Regions from separate parts of the Micromonospora sp. DT228 genome, predicted to be linked through region 2. Evidence: predicted binding sites of a transcription regulator. Region 2 holds the regulator's gene; the other holds the start of a gene.

Region 1 (14,299 bases), on a different contig from region 2:
GTGAGCTGGTCACGCAGGGTGTAGAGCTGAATGCTGATCCGGTCGACCGGCACCCGACGCCGGCCCTGGGACGGCCCGGCGGGTGCGGCGGTGGCCGGGCTGGCGAGCAGGCCGGCGGTGCCGACGGCGGCGGCGGAGACGGTCGCGGCGCGCAGCACTCCGCGCCGGCTGATCGCTCCGGACGCCGGTGTCGATTGGTTGAGCTGTTGATCCATGGTGGTGGTCCCTTCCTGACGGCAGGTACGCCGTCGGCGGAGGTCGACCTGGCCACCGTCACCCGGGCACGCCGAACCAGCCGGAGGCGGGCTCCGGCTGGACGGTGAGGACGGCGCGCCGGTGCGGCTCAGCCCCCTGTGGGGGCGGAACACGGCGACCCGGCAGGGTGGCGGCAAGCTGATCGACTAATGGGCAACCCTCTATCTGGAAGGTGACCTTACCCTTGCCCCCGGACGAAGGCAAAGCTTCGTCGCGTTCGGCAGAAGTTTCGCTTCAGGCGACAAAAGTCCGTCCCCGAAGTGCGCGGACCCGATCTCACCGGACCCGACCCGCCCGCGAACCGAGCGTGATCCACTCGCGCTCATGGAGGTCGCGGCATCCTGGACGTCCCGATGCCCCGGCCTCGACGAAGCCGAGTCGATCACGAACGGGACGCCCGCACCCGCCCGGCTCAAGCGGACCAGAGGGCCCGACATCGGTCGGTTGAGCGCCTGTTCTGCCAAGTGGAACATCGTCGGAAAATGCGTCGGTAAATGCGCCGCCAATTATTTCGGAATGCGGCTGATGCCCCTGCTGGGCAGGTCAGAATGTGGCGGAGGGAAGTCGAATACGGGGGGACTGAACATGACGTCTAGGCGGCGATTGACGCTGTTGGCGGTAACCATCGCAGCCGCACCGCTCATCCTGGGTGGGTGCACCGCCGACCGGGACCACTCGGCGAATGGTTCGGCCAAGGACCACGTCGCCGGCCCGGACCTCGCCGTGACACCGGCGGACCGGGCCCGGGACGTCCCGGTCAGCGCCGAGGTGGGCACCGTGGTCAAGGGTGGGCGGGTCACCGGCGTACGCCTCACCGACGACAAGGGCAAGCAGGTCGGGGCCGAGCCGCGCGAAGACGGCTCGGGTTGGGTGCCGACGGCGCCGCTGCAACCGCGGCGGACGTACACCGCCGAGGTGACCGCGACCGGGGACTCCGGTCTCACCACCACCCGCACCACCTCGTTCACCACCATGGCCAAATCGACCAAACCGCAGATCACCAGCACCCTCTATTTCGTGGGCAATCGGACGTACGGCACGGCGATGCCGGTAACCGTCGCGTTCGACCCGGCAATTCCGAAAGAGGCCAGAGCAGATGTTCAGCGGCGGTTGTTCGTGAAGACGAACCCTCCGCAGCCGGGCACCTGGTCGTGGATCGAGGACGGCAGTCAGGTCTATTACCGGGCGCCCGATTTCTGGAAACCGGGGACCACGATCAGCGTCCGGGCCGGCCTGGAGGGCCTGCCGATCGGCAAGGACCGGGTCGGCGACGCCGAGCGGACCGCCACCTCCAAGATCGGCCGCCAGCTCGCGCTGGAGATCGACAACGCCACCAAGCAGATGACGGTGCTGCGTGACGGCAAGCAGGTCCGCCGCATCCCGGTCAGCCTGGGCAAGCCGAGCACGCCGAGCTCCAGCGGCAAGATGGTGATCATGGAGAAGCACGCGCGGACCACCTTCGACACCCGGGGTGAGCCCAACGGTGGGTACGTTGTCGACGTCGACGACGCCCAGCGCTACACGTGGGGTGGCGAGTTCATCCACTCCGCGCCGTGGTCGGAGGGCGACCAGGGCAACACGAACGTCTCGCACGGCTGCGCCAACGTCTCCGCCACCGCCGCCAACTGGTTGATGGGGGTGACGCAGGTCGGTGACCTGATCACCGTCAAGGGCACCGAGGTGGAGTTGCAGCCGGGCAACGGCTGGACCGCGTGGAACGTGAGCTGGGACGAGTTCGCCCGGGGCAGCGCCCTGCCGGTATCGCCCGGTCTCAAGCCCGCACCTGTCGCCCCGGCGCACCCGGGCGCGGTGGCCGGCGGCTCGCCCGCCCCGGCGCCCTCGGTCAGCGGCCGCTGAGACACCGGCGCGCACACCCTGGGCCGGCCCGCCACCACGGCGGGCCGGCCCACCGGGCGGATCAATCCAGCGGTACGCGGGCCACCCCCGGCCCGACCAGGCTGCCCAGCCAGAGGTGGTCGCCGTGCTGGCGTACCCCGGTGATCATGCGGTACCGCCCGGCCGGGCCGTGCAGCGTCCGGTGGACCGTGCCCGCGTCGTCGACGAGCGCGACCAGCCCGTAGCGGCGCGGCTGCGGCTGCAACGCGTCGGGCAGCAACGCGGCGATCTGTCGCAGTCGCGGGTGCGGCAGCAGCCGCTCGGCGATCGGCACCCGTGGGCTGGGCAACGCGATCCAGTACGTCCCGTCGCCGACGGCGGAGAGATTGTCCGGGTACGCGGGCAGGTCGGCGAGCACCCGGACGCCGCCGCCCAGGTCGACGCGGAGCAGGCGGTGGGTGCTGGTCTCCACGAGCATCAGCGCCGACTCGTCCGGGGTCAGCGCGATCCCGTTGGGGAAGTACAGCCCGTCGGCCACCACCTCGGTGCGGCCGGTGCCTGGATGGTGGGCCAGCACCCGCCCGTTGGGGCGATGCTCCAACAGGTCCCGCTTCCAGTGCGAGACCGGGAACCGGTCGGAGGAGTCGGTGAAGTAGACGGTGCCGTCGCGCGCCACCGTCGCGTTGTTGGCCAGGTGCACCAGGGGCGCCGTTCCGGTCAGTTCGCGTACCGCGCCGTCGGGCGTCACCCGCAACAACCCGCGGTACGCGTCGCACACGACGAGAGCCTCGCCGGACGCGTCCACCTCGATGCCGAGCGGCCGGCCACCGGTCTCGGCCAGCAGCCGGGGGCGGGTGCCGACCGGCGCGTCGACCGGCCAGCACCAGAGCCGGCCGTCCTCGTCGCCACTGATCACCCGGCCGGCGTCGTCGACAAGCACGTCCTCCGGGCCGACGGCGCCGTCGGGCAGGGGCAGCACCTCGGCGCGGTCGAGCCTTCGATCCGTCGGTGCCCACGCCCCGGCCAACGGCGGGGGAACGGTGGCCGGCTCGCGGACGGGACGGATCAACCGGGGCGGCCGGGGCCGAGGGATCACCATCGGCCTATTCTCCACCGCCGACGCCGACAGCCATCCAAGATCAACACGACATCCGTGATGTCGGGGCATCCCGCTGCTCCGGATGCCCCGGTTTCACTGACCCGCAGTCGATCACGGCCCGGCCCGCCGGTTGGCGCGCGGGCGAGGCGCGGCAGGGCGCGGCAAGGCGGGGCGCGGCGCGGCGGGGCGACGCGCGGCGCGGCGAGGCCGCGGAGCAGGGGCCACGGGCCTGCACCCCGAGGGGGATGACGGGTACCTCGGGGTAAGACCCTGGGCGTACCCGGAATCACTCCGCCGGAGGCCGAAACTGTCGGTGGGGGCGACGAGATTTCTCGGCATGGGTGAGCGGAGCGACCGGCTGGACGTGCAGGTCAGCGTGAGTGACCAGATGGTCCTCGTGCGGGTGGCCGGCGAGGTCGACATCGCCACGGTGGCCGCGTTCCGGTCCGCGCTGTGGTCCGTGCCGGCCCGTCCGGTGCTTCAAGTTGACCTGTCCGGGCTGCGGCTGCTCTCCGCCGCCGGCGTCCGCACCCTGCTCGCCGCACACCTGCGTGTTCGGGCGTGCGGTGGCGCACTGGTCCTGATCGACCCGAGCCCGGTCGTGGCCCGTGTGCTGCGCGCCACCGGCCTGCACCGGGTGATGCCGATCCTGGAGCCGGCCCGGATCGTCGAGGCCGCCCGTCGCCCGGCAGTCGGGCCGGCGGACCTGCAACTGGCCGCCTGACCGCGGCCCGAGCGATCCGAGCGATCCGAGCGATCCGAGCGATCCGAGCGATCCGAGCGATCCGAGCGATCCGAGTCCGCCGCAACGCCGCCAGCGCTCATCGGTGACCCCGTTGGATCCGTGTCGGGTGTGGGCCGCCGGCACGCGTCGGTGACCCTCGCGTGCTTCGGGTTCGCCGCGAGGCCGTCGGCGCCGCACAACCGCTGCGTGCTCCGGGTCTGGCGCGAGGCCGTCGGCGCGCGCCGCACAACCCCCGCGTGCTCCGGGTCCGCCGCGGGGTCGTCGGCGCGTGCCGACGACCCCCCGTGCATCGGTCAGCGCACGCCGAGCAGGTCGACGACGAAGATGAGCGTCTCGCCCGGCTTGATGACGCCGGCCGCACCGCGGTCGCCGTACCCCAGGTGGGGCGGGATGGTGAGACGGCGGCGGCCGCCGACGCGCATGCCGACGACGCCCTGGTCCCAGCCGGCGATGACCTGACCGCCGCCGAGCGGGAACTCGAACGCCTCGCCCCGGTTCCAGGACGAGTCGAACTCGTCGCCGGTGGAGTGCGACACGCCGACGTAGTGCACGCTGGCGAGCTGGCCCGGTGCGGCCTGCGGTCCCTCACCCACGGTGATGTCCTCGATCACGAGGTCGGCCGGCGGCGCACCCTCGATCGGACCCACCTCGGGCTTGCCGGATCGGGCGCCTGCTGCCTGGTTCATGCGGGGATCTCCTGCCGTGTCGGTTGATGTGTCCGGTCACCGTCGATCCTGCCGGATCACCCGCCACCGATGTGCGGCAGACCCGCCCACCCCGACCCCACACCCACCCCAACCATGCGTCGATCTTGCATTTTCTGCCCTGGCACAAGCCCCTTTCCCCGACACAAGGACGACAGAAAGTGCAAGATCGGCGGACGGATCCGACTTCCCCGGTCTGGACCGAGGCCGCTCGCCTAGGCTCGACACAGCCGGCGGATGCGGTGTCGGGCGGTGGCCGTGGTCGATGCGGAGGGCGTCGGTGGCTGAGGCGACGGTCATGGTGCCGCTGTGGGCCTGGGCGGCAACCAGCGCGCTGATCGCCGTGCTGCTCGCCGTGGACGTGCTCCTGCACCGGGACAACCACGTCATCGAACTACCCGAGGCGGTGCTGTGGAGCGCCATCTGGATCGGCGCGGGTCTGCTGTTCGGGGTGGTCCTCTGGTGGGGCCTCGGCGGCGACCCGGCCATCGCGTACTTCTCCGGCTACCTGTTGGAAAAGGCGCTCTCGGTGGACAACGTGTTCGTTTTCGCCCTGCTCTTCGGCTACTTCCGAGTGCCGTCGGGCTACCAGCACAAGGTGCTGTTCTGGGGTGTCGTCGGAGCGCTCGTCTTCCGTCTGCTGTTCATCCTCGCCGGCGCCGAGCTGCTGGACCGGCTCGCCTGGGCCGGGTTCGTGTTGGGTGCCTTCCTGATCTGGACGGGTTGGCGGCTGGCCGTACGCGGAAAGCCGGACGTCGACCCGGAACGCAACGTCGTGGTGCGGCTGTTTCGAAGGCTGGTGCCCACCGACGCCCGCTACCACGGCGACCGGTTCACGGCCCGGGTCGCCGGTCGGCGGGTGGCGACGTTGCTGTTGGTGGCGCTCGTCGCCATCGAGGCCACCGACGTGGTCTTCGCCATCGACTCGGTGGCGGCGATCCTCGCCATCACCACGACCACCTTCCTGGTCTGGACGGCGACCGCCTTCGCCGTACTGGGACTGCGCAGCCTCTACTTCTGCCTCGCCGGCCTGCTGCGCCAGTTCGGCTACCTGCGCTACGGTCTGGCGCTGCTGCTCGGCTTCGCGGGGCTCAAGCTCATCCTCGCCGAGACGCCGGTGGGCAAGCTGCCGGTCTGGTCGACCCTCGCGGTGGTGGTGCTGACCCTGGCGGTCTCCATCGGGGCCAGCGTCGTGGCCGCGCGTCGCCCCGGCGTCGACGGCTGAGCCGCTGAGCCGCTGAGCCGCTGGGCCCGCTGGGCGGCTGAGCTGCCGGGCCGTCCGCGTCAGTCGACTACCACCGGCCGGGACAGCTGCTCGGCCAGGAGCATGGGCGCCTCGGCCAGGGAGGGGTCCGTACCAGGTGAGGTGCCGACCGGAGAGCAGAGCGCACGGTACGCCGGGGAACGCCTCCGGCCCGTCCTCGGCGGTGAACCGGTACGGCTCGTCCGGTAGCACCACCAGGTCGGGCGCCTGCTCGCGCAGCTCCGCGAGGGGCGGGCGGGGATAGCGCTCGGGGTGTTCGTCGTAGGCGTTGATCACGCCCAGTCGGCGCAGCACGTCGCCGGCGAACGTGTCGCTGCCCAGCACCACCCATGGTCGACGCCAGACCGGCACCACCGCGCGGCGGGGCGGCACCAGCCGGGGCGGCGCGGCCCACGAGCGCCGAGCGGCCCGCAGCCAGTCCGGCTCGGCCGGTGCGCCCAACTCGGCCAACAGCTCGCCCAGCTCGGTCAGGGCGCCCGCGACGGTACGCGGGTAGGTGACCCGCACCGGCACACCGGCCGCCCGCAGCGCCTCGGCGTCGGCCCGGCTGTTCTCCTCGACGTTGAGCAGCACCAGATCCGGCCGCAGCGCGCGGACCCGGTCCAGGTCCGGGTACTTGCTGCCGCCGACGCGGGCGACGTCGAGCCCGGCCGGGTGGCTGCACCAGTCGGTGGCTCCGACCAGCAGCCCCGGCAGGGTCAGCGCCACCGCCTCGGTCAGCGACGGCACCAGCGACACCACCCGCACCCGCGCACCTCCGTCCGACACCCGTCCCCGGCCCGATCATGCCCGCCGGCCCGGCCCGGCGCGGGTCAGGGTCGGCCTGGTTCGGTGTCGGCCTGGTTCGGTGTCGGCCTGGTTCGGTGTCGGCCTGGTTCGGTGTCGGCCTGGTTCGGTGTCGGTCAGGGTCGGACCGGCTCGATGTGGGCGGTCACGTCGAGGTGCGCCGGCTGGCAGTCGGTCGTCGCCGCGAACCGGCGGACGGCGGCGCGTACGTGCTCGCGGACGCCCGCGGTCGCCGCGTCGGCGGTCAGGTCCACCCGGATCCACACGTCGGGGCGCGGGGGCTCGCCGGTGAGCACGACGCGGGCCCGGCGTACCCCGGGGTTGCCGGTCAGGTCCCGGACCAGCGCGTCGGTGAGGACATCGGTGGCCAGCCGGGTCCGGCCCGGTCGCCGCCCGGGGTGGCTCAGGGTGCCGCGCAGCGTACCGGCGGGTCGCCGCACCTCCCGGGCCAGCAGGCGCTGCCCGGCCAGGGCGAGCAGGACCCCGCCGACCGCCGCGGCCAGGGTGCTCCACGGCGCGGCCATCCGCCACCGCTCCAGCAGCCCGGCGCTGAGCACCACCGCCCGTGCGTCGGCGCCGGGCAGGGCGCCGTGGCCGGCCGCCAGCGCCGCGCCGCCGACCGCCACGAGCAGCAGCGCGATGATGGTCCACAACAGGCGGTGCGCGGCGTTCGTCATGCCGGCCGCCGGCGAGGTTGGAGCCGGACGTCGATGGGGCCGGAGCGTGGCGCGGTGAGCCGGTGCAACTCCTGGTGCACCGCGTACTCGATCTCCGGCCGGGCCGCCGGGTCGCCGGTCGCGCGCACCCGGGGGCGCCACTGGCCGCCGCGCCGTCGGACCCGGACCCGGGCGCGGCGTACGCCGGGCACCGCGCTGGCGGCGTCGGCCAGTCGCCGCTCCACACTGCGCCGGTGCAGGTGCCAGCCGTCGTGTTCGTCGGTGCGCAACCGCACCGGCGTCCAGGGGCGCAGTTGGGCGACCAGGATGACCAGGCCGAGCAGGACGGCGCCGCCGGCCACCGCCTGGACGCCCGGGTCGCGCCACCGGGCGCCGCTCAGGGCGTCGAGCCAGCCGGTGGGCTCCAGCGGCACCGGCCGGTCCAGGGCGAGGAGCAGTGCCTGGGCGGCCACCAGCGCCCCGCCGACGAGCAGGACGGTGGCCAGCACCAGCGAGGCGACCCGGTTGACGCTGCGCATCTCAGCCGCCCTCGGCGGACACGGTCGCGGGGGCGGAGACGTCGACGCCCGGGACGAGCAGGTCGTCCACGGTGACTGTCACCATCGCTACGTGCAGCCCGGTGCTGGCGGCCACCCGGTCGGCGACCACCGCCCGGACCGTCTCGGCGATGGCGGGCACGCTGTGCCCGTACCAGGTGATCAGGTGCAGGTCGAGTCCGACGGACCGGTCGTCGAGGCGGACCGCCGCCGGGCGGACGACGGACACGCCCGGCACCAGGCCGGCCGCCCGGACCGCGATCCGCGCGACCTCCGCGGCGTCGGCGGGACGGGTGGTCATCGGCGCCGCCGCGGGTCGGTGTGGCGGTCGCCGAGGCCGGTCACCGTGAGGTCGCCGTCGAGCACCCGGACCACGAGCCAGCCGAGCAGGCCCGCGAGTACGGCGAGGGCGGCCACGCCGATGCCGGCGAGTGCCCAGACCGCCACGGCGAGAAACCCGGCGAGGAAGCCGAACTGCTGTCGCGACATGGTCACCTCCGGCCGGCGCGGTACCGGCGGTCGCTGGATACACCCGCCGGCCGCCCCTGGAACGTCAGTCGCCTGTGATCCCGGTCACATGCAAACTCGGGGTCGCATGATCGACCACCTAGACTCGGCCCGGCTCGACCGACCGGCGGATGGATCAGGCAGATGACGAGCATCGGCAGCGACGATCGCGGCTGGCTGCGGGCGCTGCCCGCCGACGGCGGGCGCGAGACACCGCTCAGTCGCGCCGGCCACCGGGTCCATCCGGCGCGCCGGCTCAGCGATCTGGTCCAGGGTCGCCCGCCCGGGGTCACCGGCAGTCAGTGGAGTTCGGCCAGCCGTGCCAGCTTCGACGTCGTGGTCTGCGCCGCCGACACCGGCCGGGCGATCGTCGCCGTCCAGATCGGCCCGGTGGCCCCCGCCGGCTCGGCGCAGCAGCGTGCCGAGCGACTCACCGACGCCGTCAGCGCCGCCGCCGGCCTGCCCGTGCTGCGGATCGGGTCGCCGACCTTGCGGGCTGCCGAGCACGGCCGACGCCTCGTGGAGTACGTGATCGACGCGCGCGCCTACGCGGCGGGCGCCGCCGGGGTGACCGCCGACGGGGACGACCCGGCCCCGATGGGCTTCCGGGACATCCTCGGTCGACTGCCCGACGGCCGCACCGGGCGGGTCAACGACCTGGGCGCGCTGACCCGCGCGGCGGCGGTCGAGGCGTACGTGGCGGGACGGGTGGCCGACCCGATCGTGCGCGGCCTGCACGTGCGCTGGGCCGACGGGACGGCGCAGGGGTGGAGTTGGGTGCAGGTCCGCCCCGACGCGTGCCTGGTCGAGCGGGTCGCGGTGACCGAGCAGCGCTTCTCCTGCGGCATCGACGCGGCCCAACTGGCCGAGGATCTCGCCACCGTCGCGGTCGGGGAGCGGCTGCGGGCGAACGCCGAAACGGACCTGTTGCCGCGCGCCGAGTTGACCGCGCAGATCGTCGCGCTGAGTCGACGCCGCGCCGAACTGGTCGGCGGATTCGCCTTCGACCACCTCTGCGTCGACTGACCGGCGCCCGTTCTCCCTGCTGACACCGGCTCCGGATCCGGTCCCGGCAATTTCCTGCGCGACGGTTGAACCTTCCCGGTCGCCGTCCCGTACTCCTGCGCGAATGAACAGGATCTCCCCATCCGCGCCCCCGGGCGCGGGAGACGGTGCGGAAAGGGCATCGTCGGCCATCGACGCATTACCCGGGTAGGTCACGGTGCTCACCGCCGTGGCGTGCCCTCTCACATCCGTCGGTCCGCCGAGGGCAGGAATCCACTACCGGATCGAGAAGGAGAGCAATTCGATGCGCAGGTCCACACGGGCGCGCCGGTCATCCGGCAACGCGCGGAGCAAGCGTCTGCTGGCCGTTGTCGGCACGCTCGTGGTCTTCGGCGGAGTCGTCGCCGTGACCCAGATTTCGTCGGCCCAGGACCGGCGGACAAATAAGCCGCGTCCGGTCGCGGGGCAGTGCGTGGAGCCGAGCCCGGGCTCGACCGCGCCGGCTGGCGGCGCCTCGACCAGCCGGACCTGGCAAAACGGTCGTTGGGTGCGTAATCACTGGGGTGACGGGCAGCAGTCGGTCCCCGAGTGCGAGGACGGCAAGGACGGCACTGTGGGCACCGGCACGGCCATCGCCTGTCCGGACGTGACGGCGAAGTTGCCGCAGGTGCCGGCCCAGGCGCGGGCCGAGGTGGACCGGAGTCTCGCCCAGTTGCAGGCCCAGATCGCCGAGGCGGACCGCCGGTTGGCCGCCGAGGGCAACAAGGGTGAGGCGTTCATCCGCAACGCGATCCTCCAACCGCTGGCCGGCAAGCGGCGCGCGGTGCTGGACCGGATCACGACCGCGATCGACCGGGTCGGACCTCGGCCGCAGGGCCTCGCGCAGCTCGCCGACTGTCAGGTGCAGCCGACCGGCAACAACGGCGGCAGCTCACCCACCACCAGCCCCGGTGGCGGCAACAACGGTGGCGGCAACAACGGCGGTGGCAACAACGGTGGCGGCAACGCCCCCGGCGCCGGGCTCGGCGTGCTGGCCAACGACTGTGACGAGAGCCGGCTCCAGCCGCACGACGGTTTCCAGATTGGCAACCGCTGCGTGAGCACCGAGTTCGGTGAGGTCGGCGCCGCCGCCAACAACCCGTCCCTGCTGATCACCCAGTTCCCCGACCAGGTCGGCCGCAACCAGGCGTTCACCCTGCGGGTCAGCACCCGCAACCTGGTCCGGGACCGCTTCCTGGCCGCCGGTCAGGGCGGCTACTACGTGGAGAGCTCGCTGCTCAACGCCCAGGGCCTGGTGCGGGGTCACTTCCACACCGCGTGCCGGATGTTGGACAGCCTGACCGCCCCGCCGGAGCCGCAGGAGGTGCCCGCCTTCTTCGTCGCGACCGAGGACGGTCGCGGTGGCGCCCAGCCCGACGAGGTGACGATCCAGATTCCGGGCCTGCCGGAGTCGGGGACCGCGCAGTGCTCCGTCTGGGCCGGTGACGGCTCGCACCGCCTGCCGATGATGGAGCGGGCCAACCAGACGCCCGCGTTCGACTCGGTACGCATCGACGTCAACTGACCGACCTCGACCGGCGGTGGCCGGTCACCCGGGCGAGGGCCCTGGTGACCGGCCACCGTCGTTTCTCGTGCCGGACGACCCGACGGGGCCCCGCCGTCACAGCGGGACCCCGTCGGCAACTCGCGCGTCAGCGCGCCTTGTACGCCTCGACGACCTCAACCGGGATCCGGCCCCGCTCGGAAATCTTGTAGCCGTTCTTGACGGCCCATTCCCGGATGGCCCGGTTCTGCTCCCGATCCATTCCGGCGCCGGTGGGTCGCCCCGGCCGCCGGATCGATCGGGCGCTCTCCACCGGACCGCGGCCGATCCGCCGACCCGCATTGATGTAGGGGTCCAGGGCCTTACGCAAGACGCCGGCATTTTCGTCCGAGACGTCGATCGTGTAGGCCACTCCGTCGAGACTGAACTCGACCGTCCGGTCGGCCTTGCCGCCGTCCAGGTCGTCGGTCAGGACCGTGATTACTTTTCTCGCCATTGCCGATTACTCCCTGTGTGCGGCGGGATGTGTCCAAAGTCTGACCTATCACCCCGGTAATGCGCAACAATATGCGTCCCATTCGGCGCGTCGCGATTCCGTTACCGAAAAAAACCGTGAAACGGTGCCGATGGCGGAGCCTCAATGATGGAGCAGGCCGGTGTGCCCGGCCACGGCGGCCGCCTCGGCCCGGTTGGACACCCGCAGCCTGCGCAGCAACGCGGCGGTCATCCGTTTCACCGTCCGTTCCGAGACGTGCAGTTCTTCGGCGATGTCGACGGTCTTGCGGCCGGCGGCGATCGCGCGCAGCAGCCGCCGTTCCTCGCCGTCCAGGTCGACCGAGGTGGCGGGCGTGGGCCGCGTCATGGCACGTAACAACTCGGCGGGGAGCACCGCCCAGCCGCCGAGAATGGTCAGCAGTGGGGGCAGCAGTTCCTCCGGTTCGCTGGTCTTGGGCAGGAACCCCTCGGCCCCGGCCCGCAGCGCTTCCAGTGCCGTGGCGGGGTCGACGCCGCCGGACATCGCGACCACCCGTACCCGTGGGGTGGCCCGCCGGATCGCGGCCACCGCCCGGATCCCACCCGGCGCCGGCAGGTGCAGGTCGACAAGGACCAGGTCGGGCCGGCAGCGGCCGACAAGCATCGCGGCGGCGGCGGCGTCGCCGGTCGAGGCGACCACCTCGGCGCGGCCCGCGCTGGTGATCGGGAGCAGCAATTCGAGGCCGCGGACGAAAAGGGGGTGATCGTCCACGACGACGAGTCGGATGGTGGCGGCTCCCGGCATGTCTGCGCCGTTCCCCGGTGGGTGCCGATCATGCGGGTACGCACCGAACGAGGGGAGTCGGGTGGAACGCTCCCTGGAGTGGTCTGGGTCACAGTCCGGAACAAGGGGAACGCTTTGTTACTTGAGCCAGACACGCTCAACTCAACGCGATAGCAGGTGTTCGATGGCAACTCTTCCGGTACTTCCCCTGACCGACGCCGTGCTGCTGCCCGGCATGGTCATCCCGGTGACCCTCGACCCGACCACCCAGGCCGCGATCGACGCGGCACGGGCGACCGGCGATCGCAAGCTGCTGGCCGTGCCGCGCATCGACGGCGAGTACGGTCCGGTCGGCGTCGTCGCCACCATCGAGAAGGTCGGCCGGCTCCCCGAGGGTGAGCCCGCCGCCGTCATCCGCGGCCTGTCCCGGGCCCGGATCGGCTCCGGCGTGCCCGGCCCCGGCGCCGCCCTCTGGGTCGAGGCGACCGAACTCGACGAACCCGCTCCCGCCGGCCGCGCCCGGGAACTCGCCCGCGAGTACCGCGCCCTGGTGACCTCCGTGCTCCAGCAACGGGGCGCCTGGCAGGTCATCGACGCGGTGGAGCGGATGACCGACCTGTCCGAGCTGGCCGACTCCGCCGGCTACGCGCCCTGGCTGACCCTGGACCAGAAGACCGAGTTGCTCGCCGCGCCGGACGTCACCGCCCGGTTGGAGCTGCTTGTCGGCTGGGTGAAGGACTACCTGGCCGAGCAGGAGGTCACCGAGCAGATCAACAGTGACGTCCGGGAGGGGCTGGAGAAGTCCCAGCGGGAGTTCCTGCTGCGCCAGCAGCTCGCCGCGATCCGCAAGGAACTGGGCGAGGACGAGCCGGACGGCTCGGCCGACTACCGGTCCCGGGTCGAGGCCGCCGAGCTGCCGGAGAAGGTCCGCGAGGCGGCCATGCGCGAGGTCGGCAAGCTGGAGCGGGCCAGTGACGCCTCCCCGGAGGCGGGCTGGATCCGCACCTGGCTCGACACGGTGCTGGAGATGCCGTGGGGCACGCGTACCGAGGACAACACCGATCTGGCCGCGGCCCGGGCGGTGCTCGACGCCGACCACGCCGGCCTGGCCGACGTGAAGGACCGCATCCTGGAGTACCTGGCCGTGCGCAACCGGCGGGCCGAGCGCAACCTCGGCGTGGTCGGCGGTCGCGGCTCCGGCGCGGTCCTCGCCCTCGCCGGCCCTCCCGGAGTGGGCAAGACCAGCCTCGGCGAGTCCGTGGCGCGGGCACTCGGGCGTAACTTCGTCCGGGTCTCGCTCGGCGGCGTCCGCGACGAGGCGGAGATCCGCGGTCACCGGCGTACCTACGTGGGCGCGCTGCCCGGCCGGATCGTCCGCGCGCTGCGCGAGGCCGGCTCGATGAACCCGGTCGTGCTCCTCGACGAGGTGGACAAGGTCTCCGCCGGCTACGCCGGCGACCCGGCCGCCGCCCTGCTGGAGGTGCTCGACCCAGCCCAGAACCACACCTTCCGGGACCACTACCTGGAGGTCGACCTGGACCTGTCCGACGTGCTGTTCCTGGCCACCGCCAACGTGGTGGAGTCCATCCCCGGCCCCCTGCTGGACCGGATGGAGCTGGTCACCCTGGACGGCTACACCGAGGACGAGAAGGTCGCCATCGCCCGCGACCACCTGCTGCCCCGGCAGCGGGATCGGGCCGGGCTGACCGCCGACGAGGTGAGCGTCGCCGACGACGCTCTCGCGCTGATCGCGGGGGAGTACACCCGGGAGGCCGGAGTCCGGCAGCTCGAACGTGGCCTCGCCAAGATCCTGCGCAAGGTGGCGGTGACGCTGGCGACCGACCCGACCCCGGTACGCGTCGACAAGGACAACCTCACCGGCTACCTGGGGCGACCGAAGTTCACCCCGGAATCGGCCGAGCGAACCGCCGTGCCCGGCGTGGCAACCGGCCTCGCCGTCACCGGCGCCGGTGGGGACGTGCTCTTCATCGAGGCGACAGGCATGGAGGGCGAGCCGGGGCTGACCCTGACCGGCCAGCTCGGTGACGTGATGAAGGAGTCGGCGCAGATCGCGCTCTCCTACC
Region 2 (14,299 bases):
AGTCGGGGCATCCGGACCGCCCGGACGCCGCGACATCCTGAAAACCGAGTCGATCACGGTCTTGCGCGGCCCCTACGGGCCGATTCGCCGGGGCAACCGCGCGGTGCACGGGGTTTCGTGGTCGCCGCGGAGCACGTAGCGACGGCCACCGTCCAGCCACCGGTCGCAGAACACCCAGTGCCGTACCCCCTGGTCGTCCTCGGCTTGATCGAAGGCCACCAAGGCAAGGGCACGTACGTGGCCGAGAAGTAGATCTTGGCAAGAAAGTGCCCCTGGAGGGGCCGGATTCATCCAAGATCTCTGACGGTGATCACGTAGCCGGGGTCGTCAGGACTTGTCGAGGATGATCACCGTCCAGCGGCGCTCGGCCACCTGGCCGACGCCGAGCAGGATGTCACCGTCCCCGCCGGCAGCCACGATCGTGCCGTCGGTGAGCACCGACAGGTTTCGGTCGGGGCCGATCGGCCAGGGCAGCTCGGTGTAGCGACCGTCCCCGACCGTGGCCGTGCCCGTTCCCGCCGAGCTGGTCACCGCGAGCAGCCCGCCGCCGATCGGCGCGACGGATGAAATGTGCGCTGGATGCCCCTCGGCGCGGATGAGATCCCACCCTCGGCGCAGTCGCCAGAGCGCCGGAAAGGACCTGCGGTCCGGCCGCTCCCCGACCAGCCATCCCGTCCCGTCCCGATCGACCACGGCCCGCAGGACGGCGACGGGCCCGTCGGGTGCCGGCACCGGGGTCTGCTGCCAGCTCCGCCCCCGGTCGAACGAGACCGCCGCGTACGGCTTCCCGTCCTTCTCCCCGACCGCGACCACCAGCGGGCCGTCGCCCGCGTCGACCGTGTGCATTGCGGGTAGACGCGGCTGTGTGGCGAGCGGGCGCAGCCGCTGACCGTCCCACTCGCCGACCTGACCACTGCCCTCGATCAACTGGAATCGACTCTGCGCGCCTACCCACTGCGGCGGCGGCCCGTCCAGGCTGTGCGTGAACGAGGTGCCACCGTCGGTCGAGGTCCACCAACCGTACGGCTCACTCCACAACGTCAGGACCTCCGGCGCGGCGTAGAGCTGGTGGTTCTTCGACGTCGGGTGGGGATGTCGCAACTCCGGCCAGGACCGTCCGCCGTCATCGGTGGCGAACAGTCGCGCCGGACAGTCGTCGCCCGGCGGTGGCTCGCCGCAGTTGGCGAAGAGGGCGTAGCCGTGCTCGGCGTCGACGAACTCGACGTACGGAGGGTCGTACCGCTGCGGAACGGCGACCCGGACGCGGCGGACCTCTGCGACGGCGGCCGATGGAGACGACGCGGTGACGGCCGCCCGGGGCGAAGGGGTCGGCGGCGTCCGGCGGACGTCGCCGATCGAACACCCAGCCAACAGGGGTACGAGCAGCAGCACCGCCCGACCTGATGTCCGACCGATCATCGGCGTCTCCGAAGCAGTAGTCTTGCCCGGGTGCGAGTACGTGTCGAGCAGACCGCCTTACCCGGGATCGGGGTACGTCACGATCTGGTGACGGAGTCCGGACGCCGCCTGGGCGTCGTCTCCCACCGCAACGGCCGCCGAGATCTCGTTCTCTACGATCCCGACGATCCCGACGCCTGCCAGGCGGACATTCCGCTGACCGACGACGAGGCCGAGGCTCTGGCCGACATCCTCGGCGCGTCGCTGATGCTCGGTCAACTCTCCGGGCTGCGTGAGCAGGCCGCCGGTCTGCTCACCGAGCAGATCGCCATCTCGGCCGGCTCCCCGTACGTCAACCGCAAGCTCGGCGACACCAAGGCGCGTACCCGCACCAGCGCCTCCATCGTGGCGGTCCTGCGCGAAGGCGAAGTGATCGTCTCGCCACTCCCCTCCTTCCGCTTCGCGGCCGGCGACGTGGTGGTCGTCGTCGGGACCCGTAGAGGTCTCGACGGCGTGTCCGCCATCCTCGCCGACAGTGACCCGGACGGCTGAGGCGGATGCACGATTTCACCACGCTGCTCATCGAAGTCGGTGCGCTGCTGCTGCTGCTTGGCCTCCTCAGCCGGCTCAGCCGGCGCTTCGGCCTCTCTCCCATTCCCCTCTACCTGCTCGCCGGGCTCGCGTTCGGGCACGGCGGGCTGCTGCCGCTGGACGCCAGCGAGGAGTTCTTCGCAGTAGGCGCCGAGATCGGCGTGATCCTTCTGCTGGTGATGCTCGGCCTGGAGTACTCGGCAAACGAACTTGTCGGCAACCTGCGCTCGGCGGCACCGGCGGGGCTGATCGACGGCGTCCTCAACGCGCTACCCGGCGCGGGATTCGCCCTGTTGCTCGGCTGGGACTGGGTCGCCGCCCTGGTGCTCGGCGGCATCACCTGGGTCTCCTCCTCCGGGGTGATCGCCAAGGTCCTCGCCGACCTGGGCCGGCTCGGTAACCGGGAAACCCCGGTGATCCTCTCGGTCCTGGTCATCGAGGACCTGGCGATGGCGCTCTACCTGCCGCTGGTCACCGCCGTACTGGCCGGCACCGGCCTGCTGGGCGGCGGCATCGCACTCGCTGTCGCGGTGGGCACCGTGCTGCTCGTGCTTGTGGTCGCCATCAGGTACGGCCACCTGATCTCGTCCGCCCTGTCGGCGAAGGACCCGGAGGCACTGCTTCTCGGCGTACTCGGTCTGACGTTGCTGATCGCGGGCCTCGCCGCGTCACTCCAGGTGTCGGCGGCGGTCGGCGCGTTCCTGGTCGGCATCGCCCTCTCCGGCCCGGTGGCGCACCACGCCACCGAACTGCTCTCGCCCCTTCGGGACCTGTTCGCCGCGGTGTTCTTCGTCTTCTTCGGCCTGACCACCGACCCGCAGGACATTCCGCCCGTGTTGCTGCCGGCACTCGCCCTGGCCGTGGTCACCATGGCGACGAAGACGCTCACCGGCTACCTCGCGGCCCGCCGGGTCGGCATCGCGGAACCCGGTCGATGGCGGGCCGGCCTGGCACTCGTACCTCGCGGTGAGTTCTCCATCGTCATCGCCGGGCTCGCGGTGGCTGCCGGGAGCGTCGAGCCGCGGTTGGCGGCGCTGGCGGCGACGTACGTCCTGATCACCGTGGTGACCGGGCCGATCCTCGCCCGGCTGCCGGACTTCCCGTGGTTCAAGCGGTGGCTGCGTAACCGCGCGGCGGCCCAGCGGCGGGAGTCGACCCCGGTCGTCGACTCAGTGCACTGAGCTCCACCTGAACGCCGCGGCCGCGTGGGTCGCACCCTCGCGGAGGTAGAAGCGATGCGCCTCGGTCCGGGCGAGGCCGGACTCCAGGAAGACGTAGTCGGCTCCCTGGTCGTGCGCCCACGCCCTGGCCGCCGCCAGGAGGCTGGAACCGACACCCCGGGAACGCCACTCGGGGTGCACGGCGAGATCCTCGATCGAAGCCCGACGGCCGAAGCGCACCGAGAGGATGTCCAGGTAGACGCTGGCCACGCCGACCACCTGATCCTCCTGCGATCGCGCGGCGAAGAGCGCGGCGTCCTCGTGGTCGAGTACCCGCGCGGTGCGCTCGACGGCGCGGTCGCGGTCCCAGTCGGCGGGACGGCGGCCGGGAGGGGCGAAGAGCCACTCCAACCCCGAGACGAACTCGGCCTCGGCGCCGCGCCGCAACCGTCGTACGTGGATTGTCATAGGAGCATCATCGGCAGCGCGGTCGATGCCGTGAAGCCGGCCATGCCAACGGTTGCGGAATTGCTCCTCGCGGGTACTACCGCAGCACCCGACGGCGGGTTACCGTTTCGCCCCAGCAGCCAGGGTCCGTAGGCAGCGTTGCCACACGCGGGCGAGAGCGGAAGGTTGGCCGGTGAGCGTGCAGGAGTCGACGTTCCACGGCTTCGCCAACCCCGTCGATCCGAGTCCGGCGGAGTTGCGAGCTTGGGCGTACAAGCCCGATTCGGTGCCGTTGGCTTCGATGCCACCCGACTGGGACCTGTTGGTCTCCGGCGACCGGCTGGTGCTGACCCTCTTCGAGCTGGCGATGGATCCGACCTGCCCGGCCCGGCGTTTCGCCCTGCACTGCCTCTACATCTACGCGGCCGACGGCATCCGGACGAACTTCCGCGCCCATCCCAAGCGCCGCTTCCGCAAGCTCGTCGAGCAGGCCGAGCGGGACGGCGACGAGCTGATGAAGATCTGGGCGCACAACGGACGGGTGCTGCTGGCCCGTCCGGACCTCTTCGTCTACCGGGACTGGTGCGAGGGCGGCCTGGTCCGCGAGAACCGCCGCCTCGGCTGAGCTGGACTTCTCCGCAAGCGATCGCGGGGATGGTGTTCGCGTCCCGGCCCGCGCTCTGACGGCGGACGGGCCGGGACCCCCGCCACGGTGACACCGCGTCCCGGCCCGCGCTCTGACGGCGAACGGGCCGGGACCCCCCGTGGGTCCCGGCCCGCACGTCGGTCACCGGTCAGTCCTGCTTGCGTTCAGTTTCGGCTCGGCTCTTGTCGCCGCCGTGGTCGCCCTGTTCGGCGAACCGGCCCTCGACGACCCGGTCTCGGTAGGTCCCCTCGGTCACCTTGTCGAACTTCTTGCGGACGGTCTCGGCCAGGTCTTCCAACCGTTCTTCCGTCTGCTGGGCGACCTTTTTCGCCGGTTCCGCCATCGCTCCCCCTCGCCATGCCGGTAGGTCCGTATTAAGCCGATTGGACCTGTATCGACAGGCTAACCGAAGCGGCCCGGACCGCGCCGGGGAATCCGGTGCGGCCCGGGCCGAGGAACAGCTCCGGGTGCGTGGCAGGTCAACGATCGGGATTACGACGGGGTCGCCAGACCACAAGCGCGGTGGACGTGCGATTTGTCGGCACCAGATCCCGTCCCGGAAAGCGGGCGAGAGATTCCAGCTCGGCGACCCGTCGGTACGCGGCGTCCAGCTCCGCCTCCAGCCGAGCCACCCGCTGCTGCGCCTGCTCCAACAGCCGCTCCAGCCCGATGATCCGCTTGACGCCGGCCAGGTTGATCCCGTCGTCCTGGCTGAGCCGCTGCACCTCGCGCAGCAGCACCACGTCACGGACGCTGTACCGACGCCCGCCTCCGGCGGCCCGGCCGGGCTGCACCAGCCCCAGCCGGTCGTACTGGCGCAGGGTCTGCGGGTGCATCCCCGCCATCCGCGCCGCAACCGAGATCATCAGCACCTTGGCCTCGTAGGCAGGGTCACCCGAACCGAGGAACTCGCCCGACATCCCGCTCACCTCCGCGTCCCTTCCACCGGACTAACTGATCCGACGCACCCGCGCCTCGAGATGTTCCCGGGCGGCTGGCGGGCTCTGCTCGGCGAACGCCTCCAGCGCGGTGCGCGCTTCGTCGGACAACCGGGCCGGCACCACCACGTCCAACGTGACAAGCAGGTCGCCGGCCTGCCCGTCGCGGCGCACCACACCCTTGCCCCGGGCGCGCAACACCCGCCCGCTGGGCGTCCCCGGCGGGACCCGCAGGGTCACCGCGCCGTCGAGCGTGGGCACCCGCAGGTCCGTGCCGAGCACGGCCTCCGCGAAGGTGATCGGCACGCTCAACGTCAGGTCGTCGCCGGTACGCCCGAACAGCTCGTCCGGCCGAACCTTGACGTGCACGAACAGGTCACCGGCCGGGCCGCCGCGCTCGCCCGGCTCACCGCGCCCGGCCAGCCGGATGCGCTGACCGTCGGACACGCCGGCCGGGAAGCGCACGTTCATGGTGCGTGTCTTCGTGACACCGCCGCTGCCGTGGCACTCGGGGCACTTCTCCTCGACCACCGTGCCGACGCCCTGGCAGTTGCGGCACGGCTCGGAGAAGCTGAACGACCCCTGGTTGCGGTTGGTCACGCCGGCACCGTGGCAGACCGGGCAGGTCCGCGGCTGGGTGCCGGGCTTGGCCCCGTTGCCGTGGCAGGTCTCGCAGACGCCCGGCGCGCGCAGCGTCAGGGGCAGCGTCACCCCGCGCACCGCGTCGCCGAAGTCAAGTGCCACCTCGGTCTCCACGTCCCGGCCACGGCCCGGGCCGCGTGGCGCCGCCTGCCCACCACCCTGACCACCCGTGAAGATCGAGCTGAACAGGTCCTGGAAGCCGGCGCCTCCGAAGCGGCGGTCGCCGCCCCCGCCGCCGCCGCCGAACATGTCGGAGACGTCGAAGGGCATGCCGCCCGGTTGACCCGCGCCGCGGGCGCCGCGCCGGAACGCGCCCGAGCCGAACAGCGAGCGCATCTCGTCGTACTCGCGACGGCGGCCGGAGTCCGACAGCACGTTGTACGCCTCGGACGCGGCCTTGAACCGCTCCTCCGCCTTGGCGTCGCCCGGGTTGTGGTCCGGGTGCGACTCCCTGGCCACCTTGCGGTACGCCTTCTTGATGTCATCCGCCGAGGCGGCCTTGTCCACGCCGAGCACGGCGTAGAAGTCCTTCTCGATCCAGTCCTTGGAACTCACCGGTCCACCCCCTCTCGACCGTCGCGGCCCGGCCGTCTCGCCCACCGACGCGCGGTGGGCGAGACGGCCCGGTCACTGCTTCGCACTATTCCGGGTCCGCGACCGCGACGAGCGCGGGGCGCAGCAGCCGCTCACCGAGCTGGTAGCCGCGCCGCATGACCTGTACGCAGGTCGGCTCGGTGACCTCGGCCGAGGTCTGGTGCGCGACCGCCTCGTGGCGGGTCGGGTCGAACGGGTCGCCCTGTTCGCCGAAGGCGTTCAGGCCGAACTTGCCGAGCGCGGTGGTGAGCTGTTCCGCCACCGTCCCGAACGGCCCGACCAGGTCGCCGTGTTCCCGAGCCCGGTCCAGGTCGTCGAGGATCGGCAGCAGTGCGGCCAGCACCGAACCGGTCGCCTGCTCCTGCACCAGGTTGCGGTCGCGGTCGACCCGCTTGCGGTAGTTGGCGTACTCCGCCGACACCCGCTGCACGTCCCGGGTCCGCTCGTCCAACTCGGCCCGGAGCGCCTCCAGCTCGGCGCCGAGCGACGTGCCGGGGCCGTCCACCGGCTGCGCCGGCGCGTCCACCACCGGCGGACCGGACGGCTCCGGACCGTCGGTGGAGTTGACCTCGACCTCGATCTCGTCGACGACTACCTCGGCGTCCTCGACCAGGCCCTCGGCCGGCACACCGGTCTCCGCGTCAGCGGCGGTGCCCTCCGGCTCCGCCGTGTCGACGAGCTTGCGCTTGTTGCGGATGACGACCCGCTCCCCGTCGCCGGTGGTCGGCTCCGTGGGCGCGGAGCCACCCGGCGTCGACCCGGTGTCGCCCGGGTCGGCGGCTCGTGGCTTCTGCGTCATGCGGCTACCCCATCCCCTTCGCCGTGGACACGTGTTGGAGGCCGACGGTCACTTCTTGCCGTCCTCGTCCACGATTTCCGCGTCGACCACGTCGTCGGCGCCGCCGGACTGCGGGCCGGGCTGGGCTCCGGTCGCACCCGGGCCGGCCTCGCCACCCGGCTGCTGACCCTGCTCGGCCTGCTGTGAGTAGAGCAGCGAACCGGCCTCCTGGGAGACCTTCGCCAGCTTCTCGTGCGCGGACTTGATCTTCTCGATGTCCTGACCGCCGAGGGCGCCGCGCAGCTCGCCGAGCGCCTCGTTGAGCTGCTCCCGGTTTTCACCGGGCAGCTTGTCGCCGCTCTCGGCGAGGAACTTCTCGGTCTGCCACTGGAGCGCCTCGGCCACGTTGCGAGCCTCGGCGTCGTCGCGGCGACGCTTGTCCTCCTCCGCGTGCTCCTCGGCGTCCCGGCGCATCCGCTCGATGTCGTCCTTCGGCAGCGAGGAGCCGCCGGTGATCGTCATCTTCTGTTCCTTGCCGGTGCCCAGGTCCTTGGCGTGCACGTTGACGATGCCGTTGGCGTCGATGTCGAAGGCGACCTCGATCTGCGGCACGCCGCGCGGCGCCGGCGGGAGGCCGGTCAGCTCGAAGGTGCCGAGCTTCTTGTTGTAGGCCGCGATCTCCCGCTCGCCCTGGAACACCTGGATCAGCACCGACGGCTGGTTGTCGTCCGCCGTGGTGAAGACCTCGGAGCGCTTGGTCGGGATCGTGGTGTTGCGCTCGATCAGCTTGGTGAAGATGCCGCCCTTGGTCTCGATGCCCAGGCTCAGCGGGGTCACGTCGAGCAGCAGGACGTCCTTGACCTCACCCTTGAGCACACCGGCCTGGAGGGCGGCGCCGACGGCGACGACCTCGTCCGGGTTGACGCCCTTGTTGGGGTCGCGGCCGGTGAGCTGCTTGACCAGGTCGGTCACGGCCGGCATCCGGGTCGAACCGCCGACCAGGATGACGTGCTCGACGTCGGAGATCTTGATCCCGGCGTCCTTGACGGCCTGCTCGAACGGGCCCTTGCAGCGGTCCAGCAGGTCCTGCGTCATCCGCTGGAACTCGGCGCGGCTGAGCGTCACGTCGAGGTGCAGCGGGCCGGCCGCGCCGGCGGTGATGTACGGCAGGTTGATGTTTGTGGTGGTGGCGGCGGACAGCTCGATCTTGGCCTTCTCGGCGGCCTCACGGAGGCGCTGGAGGGCCATCTTGTCCTGACCGAGGTCGATGCCGTGCTCACCACGGAACGTCTTGACCAGGTGGTCGATGATCCGCTGGTCCCAGTCGTCGCCGCCGAGGTGGTTGTCACCGCTCGTCGACTTGACCTCGATGACGCCCTCGGCCAACTCCAGCAGCGAGACGTCGAAGGTGCCGCCGCCGAGGTCGAAGACCAGGACGGTCTGCTCCTTGGAGCCCTTGTCCAGCCCGTACGCCAGGGCGGCCGCGGTCGGCTCGTTGACGATCCGCAGCACGTTGAAGCCGGCGATCTCACCGGCCTCCTTGGTGGCCTGGCGCTGGCTGTCGTTGAAGTAGGCCGGAACGGTGATCACCGCGTCGGTGATCTGCTCGCCCAGGTACGCCTCCGCGTCCCGCTTGAGCTTCATCAGCGTCCGGGCCGAGATCTCCTGCGGGGTGTATTTCTTGCCGTCGATGTCGACGGACCAGTTCGTGCCGACCTCGCGCTTGACCGAGCGGATCGTCCGGTCCGGATTGGTCACCGCCTGGCGCTTGGCGACCTCACCGACGAGCACCTCCCCGTTGCGGGCGAACGCGACGATCGACGGGGTCGTCCGCGAACCCTCAGCGTTGGCGATGACGGCGGGCTCACCGCCCTCGAGAACGCTGACGCAGGAGTTCGTCGTGCCGAGGTCGATACCGACCGCACGTGCCATCTTCGCTTCCTCGCTTCGTAAGGTTGTGCAGGTGACGGGCGCTGCCCGTGGCTGCTTGGCGGACACCGCCCGCAGCGGGCCCACCACAAGTTGAGTGAACTGGACTCAATAGTGCCACGCGTTGGCGAATCGTCAAGTCGAGTTGAGTCACCCCGACGCAACCCGGCCTTTCTTACCGTCCGGTTGTCTTCCCTTGCATCGGTCGGGCACGCTTTAGCGGTGACGACGCCCGGCGATTCCGCCACCCGTTCCGGCGCGCCCGCCGTCGCAGCCCGCACCGGTCCGCCGGACGCCGCGGAGGAGCCGCCCGCCACCACCGGGGACGACGGCCTCCCCGGCGCCCTGTCGGGCCTCCGGGAGGCGATCGGTGCGACCCGGTACCCTCTCGCGCTGCCCTCCGCCGGCCCCGCCCGGCACACCGCCACGGCCCTCAACGATCAGCTCGACGACTATCTGCTGCCCCGGCTCGCCCGGCTGGACGCCCCGCTTCTCGTGGTGGTCGGCGGCTCCACCGGCGCGGGCAAGTCGACCCTGGTCAACAGCCTGGTCAAGGCCCGGGTCAGCGCCGCCGGCGTGCTCCGGCCGACCACCCGCTCCCCGGTGCTGGTCTGCAACCCGTCCGACGCGGCGTGGTTCCGGCAGGGTGACCTGCTGCCCGGCCTGACCCGCACCACCGAGCCGAGCGACGACCCGCGCGCCCTGCACCTCGTCACCGCCCCCGCCCTCCCCGCCGGGCTGGCCTTCCTCGACGCGCCCGACATCGACTCGGTCGTCGACGCCAACCGGGCGCTCGCCACCCAACTGCTGGCCGCCGCCGATCTCTGGCTCTTCGTCACCACCGCCGCCCGGTACGCCGACGCGGTCCCCTGGGAGCTGCTGCGCAGCGCCCGGGCGCGCGGCGCGGTGATCGCCATGGTGCTGGACCGGGTGCCCGCCGAGGCCACCGACGAGATCGCCGCCCACCTGGCCGAGATGCTCGCCGAACAGGACCTCGGCCGGGCGCCGCTGTTCGTGTTGCCGGAAACCTGGGTCGACGGGCAGGGGCTGCTGCCCGAGGGCGCGACCGCGACGCTTGCCGACTGGTTCGCCCGGCTGGCCGGCGACGCGGACGCACGGTCGGCGGTGGTCCGCCAGACGCTGGACGGGGCGCTGGCCGCGCTCCACCCCGCCGTCGAGGAGCTTGCCGACGCCGCCGACGAGCAGGTCACCGCCGCCGCCGAGCTGGACGACCGGGTCCGGGCCGCGTACCGGGGTGCCGAGCGCACCGTCGAGCAGGGGCTTCAGGACGGCCGACTGCTCCGGGGCGAGGTGCTCGCCCGCTGGCAGGAGTTCGTCGGCACCGGGGAGTTCTTCCGCACGCTGGAAGCACGGATCGGCCGCCTGCGGGACCGGGTCGTCGCCGCTGTCACCGGCCGGCCGGCACCCGCCGTCGAGCTGCGCAACGCCATCGAGTCGCAACTGGTCACGCTGCTGCGCGGGGTGTCCTCGGAGGCCGCCGAATCGGCGTACACGGGTTGGAAGGCTCATCCGGCGGGCAGCGGGTTGCTCGATCCGGCGCTCGCCCACCCGAGCGACGACCTGCCCGAGCGCGCCGAACGGATGGTCCGGGACTGGCAGCGCGGGGTGTTGGAGCTGGTCCGGGTCGAGGGCGGCGACAAGCGTTTCGTGGCCCGCACGGCCGCGTACGCGGTGAACGCCACCGGCCTGGCCGTGATGATCGCCGTCTTCGCCTCGACCGCGTTCATCCCGACCGGGTTGGAGCTGGCCACCGGGGCCGGCACCACAGTCGCCGCGCAGGCCGTGCTCCAGGCGATCTTCGGCGACCAGGCGGTGCGTACCCTGGCCGCCAAGGCCCGCACCGACCTGCTGGCCCGGGTGCGGACGCTGCTCGACGCGGAGGCCGACCGGTTCCTCAGCCGCACCGTCGACGCCCGCCCCGCCGCGGACTCCGGCGACGGACTGCGCCGCGCCGCCGGCCGGGTCGAGCTGGCGCGGCACCGCAGTGGTCTGTCCGCTGGCGGCGACACCCGACCGGCCCATGACGAGGAGGGCTCCCGGTGACCAACCTCACCGGCCGGGTACGCGAGGCGTTCCGCGGCGACAAGCGGGTGGACGCCGACGCGCTTGTCGCCCGGCTGGACGCGGTCCGGCGCTTCCTGACCGCGGTGGACGGCCTGCTGCCCGACGCCGAGCTGGTGCCCGCGCACACCCTTGTCGAGCGGGCCGGCACCCGACTGGCGCTGTCCCGGGACCACACGGTGGTCGCGCTGGCAGGTGCCACCGGCAGCGGCAAGTCGAGCCTCTTCAACGCGTTGGCCCAACTGGAACTGTCGCCGGTGGGGGTCCGCCGGCCGACCACAGGCGTCACCCACGCCTGCGTGTGGGGGCCGTTGGCGGGCGCCAACCAGCTGCTCGACTGGATCGGCGTGCTGCCCCGACACCGTTTCGTCCGGGAGAGCGCCCTGGACGCGGACGACGAGACGGCGCTGCACGGGCTGGTCCTGCTCGACCTGCCCGACTTCGACTCGGTGCAGCGCTCCCACCGCCTGGAGGTGGACCGGCTCCTCGGCCTCGTCGACCAGGTGGTCTGGGTGGTCGACCCGCAGAAGTACGCCGACCGGGTCATCCACGACAGCTACCTGCGCGAGTTCCACAGGCACCGCGACGTCACGGTGGTCGTGCTCAACCAGGCCGACCGGCTGTCCCCGGCCGAGGTGCCCCGGGTCCTGGACGACCTGCGTCGGCTGCTCGATTCGGACGGGCTGACCGGTGTGCCGCTGCTGTCCACCACCGCCATCGACCCGGCCGGCATGGTGGGGCTGCGCGGCGCGCTGGAACGGACGGTCGCCGAGCGGCAGGCCGCGCTGCGCCGACTCGCGGGTGACGTCGACACGGTTGTCGCCGGCCTGGACGAGCTGGTCGGCTCGGCCCGCCCCCCGGCTGGACCGGACAACCCGACGGTCGACGGGCTGAACCGGGCGCTGGCCGGCGCGGCCGGCGTGCCCGCGGTCACCAACGCGGTGGAGCAGGCGTACCGGCATCGGGCCGGCGCGGCCACCGGTTGGCCCGTGGTCCGGGGTTGGCGGCGTCTGCGACCCGACCCGCTGCGTCGGCTGCACCTGCCCGGCCCGACCGGTGGCCGGGACGACCCGGCGGAGAGCCTGGTCGCGGCGACCTCGGTCCCGGAGCCGTCGGCCGCGCAGCGCTCGGCGCTGGGCCTCGCGATCCGCGCCGTGGCCGACCGGTCCGCCGCCGACCTGCCCGCCGCCTGGCCCGGCGCGGTGACCTCGGCCGCCCGGTCCCGCCTCGGTGACCTGCCGGACGCGCTGGACCGCACGATCGCCGGCACCGACCTCGGCCTGGATCGTCGACCGCTGTGGTGGCGTGTCGTCGGCGGTGTGCAGTGGCTTGTCACCCTCGCCGCCGTGGTCGGGCTCGGCTGGCTGGTGCTCGGGTACGCGCTGCGGGCACTGGGCCTACCGGCGCTGGACAACCCGATGGTCGGTCAGGTGCCGCTGCCCACCCTGCTGTTGCTCGGTGGCCTGCTGGCCGGGCTGCTGGTGGCAGCGCTGACCCGGCCGGTGGTGCGCTGGGCCGCCCGGCGCGCCCGAGCCCGTGCCGAGCAGCGGCTGACGGCGAAGGTCGCCCTGGTCGGCGATGAATACGTGCTGACACCGGTACGGACCGTGCTCGACTCGTACGCGCAGGCACGCGACGCGCTGCGGGACGCCGCCGGCCGCTGACGCCCTGCCCGGTCCGCTACCGCTCTCCATCGGCGCTGGGCGGCGTAGGGTCGGAGCATGGCCACGCCTGAGACCCCCTACGACGCGGTGCTGCACGCCGCACGCGACGTGACCAAGCTGGAGTCCGCCCTCGACGCCGAGATGCTCGGCAGCGCGCTGCTGGGCAGTGTCTACGCCATCGCGGAGACCGACCGCGACACCGCCGTACGGGAGTTCGTCACCGGGTTCCTCGCCGCCACCGCCCGCCGCCGGATCGCGGCGGCGACCACCATCCGGCAGGTCTTCGCCGCGCTCGTCCCGAACGCCGAGGGCACCGAGCGGGTCCGTCCGGGCAGCCAGGCGCCCGCCTGGTCCGGGCAGCTCGGCCGGGTGCACCTCACCGGCACCTGGGCGTACGGCGACGTGTACGGCGACCAGACCTCCTACCTCGCCACCTTCGCCTACGACGACGCGTCGGGTGGCGCCGAGCACGCGTTGGTGGCCCTGGTGGACCACAACATCGGGATCACCAAGGACATCTTCGTCGGCGGGCCGGCGGAACGGATCCTGGACCAGGTCCGGCAGATGTGTGCCGACGACGAGTTGACCTGGTTCCGGACCGAGAACCCGGCCCGGCTCCGCGGTGAGGTGGCCCGCCACCTCGCGGTGACCGACGACCTGAGTGAGCTGCCCGGCGAGGGTTCTCTCGCGACCGACCGGGCGCTTGTCGGTGCCCGGCTGGCGCTCCTGCCCACCGCGGCCGAGCCGACCGGCCCGGCGGCGGTCGAGCCGCTCTCCGCGGCCGAGCGCACCGACCTGGTCCGGCAGTTCCTCGCCGCGCCGGAGGCCGCCCGCTTCGGGCTGGACGCCGTCGACGGCGCGGAGTTGGCCTCCCTGCACTTCTGCCTGAGCCTGGTGCTGGACCACTCGGCGAGCTTCCCGGACGGCGACCCGATGCGCTGGAGCCCGGCGGTGTCCGGGCTGTTCCTGCTCGACTGGGTGCACCGCCGCGCGGTGCTGGACATGGACGACGCGGCGATGCTGCCCCGGGTGCTGCGCGCCTGGGCGCGGTACGCGTCCCGCCAGCGCGGGCTGCCGGAGGCGGCGGCGACGCGCACCGACGAGGCGATCGAGGAGATGGTGCCGGAGTTCGCCCGCCTCTACTCGACTGGTGAACGGCGCAGCCCGGCCACCGCCGCGGTGGCGCAGCTCATGGCCGACGGGGTGGACCCGGACGACCCGGCCGCTCTGGACGCCTGGATCGAGGCCAACCGGCACCGCCTCGCCGACGACGGCGCCTGACGGCATCCGGGGCGGGTGGCACACCGCCCGCCCCGGGCCTGACCGCCACCGCGCGCCCGCGTCACCGCCACCGCGGCCAGCGGCGGCTTGGTCGGCAGCGGAGGCCGGTCAGCGCAGCGCGCCGAAGACCACCGCGGCGATCAGCGCGC

Evidence for each region. Region 2 encodes HspR, which represses chaperone genes until heat shock. Its sites were predicted from a motif close to TTGAGTNNNNNNNACTCAA; they were not measured.
Region 1: a site for HspR is predicted at 12,358-12,376, ahead of lon (endopeptidase La). Genes of this name have one in related genera too.

What each region holds. Positions count from the first base shown of each region.
Region 1 is NZ_JBNCKO010000014.1:52,943-67,241, reverse strand. Features, by position in the region: gene ACLQ29_RS25030 (TIM barrel protein) at 1-215, opposite strand, end outside; gene ACLQ29_RS25025 (Ig-like domain-containing protein) at 841-2,112, shown strand; gene ACLQ29_RS25020 (SMP-30/gluconolactonase/LRE family protein) at 2,174-3,190, opposite strand; gene ACLQ29_RS25015 (STAS domain-containing protein) at 3,528-3,914, shown strand; gene ACLQ29_RS25010 (FKBP-type peptidyl-prolyl cis-trans isomerase) at 4,229-4,621, opposite strand; gene ACLQ29_RS25005 (TerC family protein) at 4,938-5,864, shown strand; partial or broken gene ACLQ29_RS25000 (helical backbone metal receptor) at 5,924-6,650, opposite strand; gene ACLQ29_RS24995 (hypothetical protein) at 6,806-7,366, opposite strand; gene ACLQ29_RS24990 (DUF6286 domain-containing protein) at 7,363-7,884, opposite strand; gene ACLQ29_RS24985 (Asp23/Gls24 family envelope stress response protein) at 7,886-8,203, opposite strand; gene ACLQ29_RS24980 (hypothetical protein) at 8,200-8,391, opposite strand; gene ACLQ29_RS24975 (hypothetical protein) at 8,554-9,435, shown strand; gene ACLQ29_RS24970 (hypothetical protein) at 9,719-10,978, shown strand; gene ACLQ29_RS24965 (histone-like nucleoid-structuring protein Lsr2) at 11,106-11,453, opposite strand; gene ACLQ29_RS24960 (response regulator) at 11,595-12,203, opposite strand; gene lon (endopeptidase La) at 12,400-14,299, shown strand, end outside.
Region 2 is NZ_JBNCKO010000003.1:115,580-129,878, reverse strand. Features, by position in the region: gene ACLQ29_RS07280 (hypothetical protein) at 73-219, opposite strand; gene ACLQ29_RS07275 (hypothetical protein) at 328-1,419, opposite strand; gene ACLQ29_RS07270 (cation:proton antiporter regulatory subunit) at 1,450-1,950, shown strand; gene ACLQ29_RS07265 (cation:proton antiporter) at 1,956-3,170, shown strand; gene ACLQ29_RS07260 (GNAT family N-acetyltransferase) at 3,159-3,617, opposite strand; gene ACLQ29_RS07255 (hypothetical protein) at 3,790-4,221, shown strand; gene ACLQ29_RS07250 (hypothetical protein) at 4,391-4,585, opposite strand; gene ACLQ29_RS07245 (heat shock protein transcriptional repressor HspR) at 4,722-5,162, opposite strand; gene dnaJ (molecular chaperone DnaJ) at 5,193-6,377, opposite strand; gene grpE (nucleotide exchange factor GrpE) at 6,463-7,215, opposite strand; gene dnaK (molecular chaperone DnaK) at 7,264-9,126, opposite strand; gene ACLQ29_RS07225 (ABC transporter) at 9,346-11,187, shown strand; gene ACLQ29_RS07220 (GTPase) at 11,184-12,869, shown strand; gene ACLQ29_RS07215 (hypothetical protein) at 12,927-14,150, shown strand; gene ACLQ29_RS07210 (phosphatase PAP2 family protein) at 14,259-14,299, opposite strand, start outside.